2 regions of the Enterobacter sp. K510 genome follow, and region 1 is predicted to be linked to the other one. Evidence: predicted binding sites of a transcription regulator. Region 1 holds the regulator's gene; the other holds the start of a gene.
What was found. Region 1 encodes sigma-54, which starts transcription at its own class of promoters, with help from an activator protein. Its sites were predicted from a motif close to GTTGGCACANNTTTCGCTNT; they were not measured.
Positions count from the first base shown of each region.

Region 1 (2,193 bases):
TTATCGAACACCTGCGCGACAGCGGCCTCGGTGTGCTGATTACCGACCATAACGTCCGCGAAACCCTGGCCGTGTGTGAGCGGGCTTATATCGTCAGCCAGGGGCATCTGATTGCCCATGGTACGCCGCAGCAAATCCTTGAAGACGAACAGGTTAAGCGCGTATATCTTGGGGAAGGCTTCAGACTCTGATAGGGTAGAGAAAATAAAGGGTTTAAGCGGAGAAGACTGCTCTGAATATGAAGCAAGGTTTGCAATTACGGCTTAGCCAACAACTGGCCATGACGCCACAATTGCAGCAGGCCATCCGTCTGTTGCAATTGTCTACGCTGGAACTTCAGCAAGAGCTTCAGCTGGCGCTAGAAAGCAACCCGTTGCTGGAGCAAACCGATCTTCACGATGAGATAGACGCCCAACCGACGCAGGACACCGAAAACCTGGATGCCGTCGATGCCCTTGAACAGAAAGAGATGCCCGATGAGCTGCCGCTGGATGCCAGCTGGGACGAGATCTACACCGCCGGTACGCCTTCGGGTAACGGTGTCGATTATCAGGATGATGAACTGCCGGTCTATCAGGGCGAAACCACCCAGTCCCTGCAGGATTACCTGATGTGGCAGGTGGAACTGACCCCCTTCTCGGATACCGATCGCGCCATTGCCACCTCCATCGTCGACGCCGTTGATGACACCGGTTATCTCACCGTCTCGCTGGACGATATTCTTGAAAGCATGGGCGATGAGGAGATCGGGCTGGATGAAGTCGAGGCGGTGCTCAAGCGCGTACAGCGTTTTGATCCGATCGGCGTTGCCGCCCGCGATCTGCGTGACTGCCTGCTGATCCAGCTGTCGCAATTTAGCAAAGACACGCCCTGGCGCGACGAAGCGCAGTTGATCATAAGCGATCATCTTGATCTACTGGCGAACCATGATTTCCGATCTCTGATGCGCGTAACGCGGCTGAAAGAAGATGTGCTAAAAGAAGCCGTCAATCTGATCCAGTCGCTCGATCCGCGACCCGGCCAGTCGATCCAGACGGGCGAACCCGAATATGTTATCCCTGACGTGCTGGTACGTAAGCATCAGGGACGCTGGACTGTCGAGCTTAATTCCGACAGCATTCCCCGCCTGCAAATCAATCAGCACTATGCCGCCATGTGCGGCGGATCGCGTAATGACGCGGACAGCCAGTTTATCCGCAGTAATTTGCAGGATGCCAAATGGCTGATCAAAAGTCTGGAAAGCCGTAACGACACGCTGCTGCGCGTCAGCCGCTGCATCGTTGAGCAGCAGCAGGCCTTTTTTGATAAAGGCGAAGAATATATGAAACCGATGGTGCTGGCCGACATTGCCCAGGCCGTCGAGATGCACGAATCGACCATTTCACGTGTGACTACCCAGAAGTACCTGCACAGCCCACGGGGCATTTTTGAGCTCAAATATTTCTTCTCCAGCCATGTGAATACCGACAGCGGCGGCGAAGCATCGTCCACCGCCATTCGCGCGCTGGTGAAGAAACTGATAGCCGCAGAAAACCCGGCGAAACCACTGAGTGACAGTAAGCTAACTACCCTGCTGTCCGACCAGGGTATCATGGTAGCGCGCCGTACTGTTGCGAAGTATCGAGAGTCTTTATCCATTCCGCCGTCTAACCAGCGTAAACAGCTGGTCTGACTCAACCGATAAGGAAGACACTATGCAGCTCAATATCACAGGACATAACGTCGAGATTACTGAGCCCTTGCGCGAATTTTTACAGACAAAATTTGCCAAGCTGGAGCAATTTTTTGACAGGATCAATCAGGTCTACATTGTTCTGAAGGTGGAAAAGGTGACGCATATCGCCGACGCCACCCTGCATGTCAACGGCGGAGAGATCCACGCCAGTGCGGAAGGGCAGGATATGTATGCCGCCATTGATGGTTTAATTGATAAACTTTCACGGCAGCTCACTAAACATAAAGATAAACTGAAACAACACTAATTGTCCGGGCAGTTAACGGGTGCAGGACGGCCTGTTGTGAGACACAACGGGCCCTTTGTACCGTTAGCGCTTAGGTGAAATTATGATGAACAACGATTCAGCTCTTCAATTGAGCAATGTCCTTAACCAGGAATGTACCCGCAGCGGCGTTCACTGCCAGAGCAAAAAACGTGCGCTGGAAATCATCAGTGAACTGGCCGCCAAACAGCTA
Region 1 covers NZ_JBNRLQ010000013.1:74,869-77,061, reverse strand. Annotated here, with positions in the region: gene lptB (LPS export ABC transporter ATP-binding protein) at 1-191, shown strand, start outside; gene rpoN (RNA polymerase factor sigma-54) at 239-1,672, shown strand; gene hpf (ribosome hibernation promoting factor) at 1,695-1,982, shown strand; gene ptsN (PTS IIA-like nitrogen regulatory protein PtsN) at 2,065-2,193, shown strand, end outside.

Region 2 (2,193 bases), on a different contig from region 1:
GGATTCGATACGTTCCAGACCGAGGTGGCCCAGCACTTTACCCACTTTACCGTTACGCGTTTTACCTTCGCTGTCGATGATGGTCACTTGCTGGTTCGGTTTCACCTTGCCGCGTTTGATGCGGCCGATGCCGATAACACCAACATAGTTGTTGTAATCCAGCTGGGAGATCTGCATCTGCAGCGGACCATCAAGGTCAACGTTCGGCGCAGGTACATGGTCAACAATCGCCTGGTACAGCGGGGTCATGTCTTCCGCCATATCAGTGTGATCGTTACCGGCGATGCCCATCAGTGCAGATGCATAGATGATAGGGAAATCGAGCTGCTCGTCAGTCGCGTCGAGGTTAACGAACAGGTCGAATACCTGATCGACAACCCAGTCCGGACGCGCGCCAGGACGGTCAACTTTGTTAATAACAACAATCGGCTTCAGGCCGTGTGCAAACGCTTTTTTGGTAACAAAGCGAGTCTGCGGCATTGGGCCATCCATTGCGTCAACAACCAGCAGCACGGAGTCTACCATGGACATAACACGTTCAACTTCACCACCGAAGTCGGCGTGACCCGGGGTATCAACGATGTTGATACGGTAGTCATTCCATTTAATAGCGGTGTTTTTAGCGAGGATGGTAATCCCACGCTCTTTCTCCAAATCGTTGGAGTCCATCACGCGTTCGGTCGTTTCAGCACGCTCGCTGAAAGTACCGGATTGCTGCAGGAGCTTGTCAACCAGGGTAGTTTTACCGTGGTCAACGTGAGCAATGATGGCGATGTTACGCAAATTTTCGATCACAACTTTGCCTCAGGCATTAGAAATAGCGCGTTATTGTACACGTATTAATCGCAGTACAGAACAGGATCACAAAGAACCTTTACAAACAATACGGAAAGTAAGGCTTTGTGATCGCTTTCACGGCGCAGTAAAGGGGTGCCTTAACGAAAATTGCACCAATATAGTGCTTGTGGTTCACAATCAAGCACTATACTGGTGCAATGTTTCCATTCTGGTGCAGCCCTTTTGCACTATGACGTGCATGATAACGCCTTTTGGGGGTGTTTTTAAAGTTGGCACAGATTTCGCTTTATATCCTGCAGAGCAACAATGCCGATTATGAGCAGTGTTTTCTGACCTCGTTACCACGACGACAATGACAAAATCCGGGAGAGTTAAGTATGTCCGCTGAACACGTTTTGACGATGCTGAATGAACATGAAGTGAAGTTTGTCGATTTGCGCTTCACCGATACCAAAGGTAAAGAACAGCACGTCACTATCCCGTCCCATCAGGTTAATGCCGAATTCTTCGAAGAAGGCAAAATGTTTGATGGCTCCTCGATTGGTGGCTGGAAAGGTATCAACGAATCCGACATGGTGTTGATGCCTGACGCGACTACCGCTGTCATTGACCCGTTCTACGAAGAAACCACGCTGATCATCCGCTGCGATATCCTGGAACCAGGCACCCTGCAGGGCTATGACCGTGACCCGCGTTCTATCGCCAAGCGCGCTGAAGAGTATCTGCGCTCCACCGGCATCGCCGACACCGTACTGTTCGGGCCAGAACCAGAATTCTTCCTGTTCGACGACATCCGTTTCGGCAGCTCCATCTCCGGCTCTCACGTTGCTATCGATGATATCGAAGGCGCATGGAACACCGGCACCAAATACGAAGGCGGTAACAAAGGTCACCGTCCGGCCGTGAAAGGCGGTTACTTCCCGGTTCCACCGGTCGATTCTTCACAGGATCTGCGTTCCACCATGTGTCTGGTGATGGAAGAGATGGGTCTGGTGGTTGAAGCTCATCACCACGAAGTGGCAACTGCGGGTCAGAACGAAGTGGCAACCCGCTTCAACACCATGACCAAAAAAGCCGACGAAATTCAGATCTACAAATATGTTGTGCACAACGTGGCGCACCGCTTCGGTAAAACCGCGACCTTTATGCCGAAACCGATGTTCGGTGATAACGGTTCCGGTATGCACTGCCATATGTCCCTGTCCAAGAACGGCACCAACCTGTTCTCTGGCGACAAATATGCCGGTCTGTCTGAGCAGGCGCTGTTCTACATCGGCGGCGTAATCAAACACGCTAAAGCGATCAACGCCCTGGCGAACCCGACCACCAACTCTTACAAGCGTCTGGTCCCGGGTTACGAAGCGCCGGTTATGCTGGCTTACTCTGCCCGTAACC
Region 2 covers NZ_JBNRLQ010000012.1:117,409-119,601, forward strand. Annotated here, with positions in the region: gene typA (ribosome-dependent GTPase TypA) at 1-795, opposite strand, end outside; gene glnA (glutamate--ammonia ligase) at 1,176-2,193, shown strand, end outside.
Region 2: a site for sigma-54 is predicted at 1,067-1,086, ahead of glnA (glutamate--ammonia ligase). Genes of this name have one in related genera too.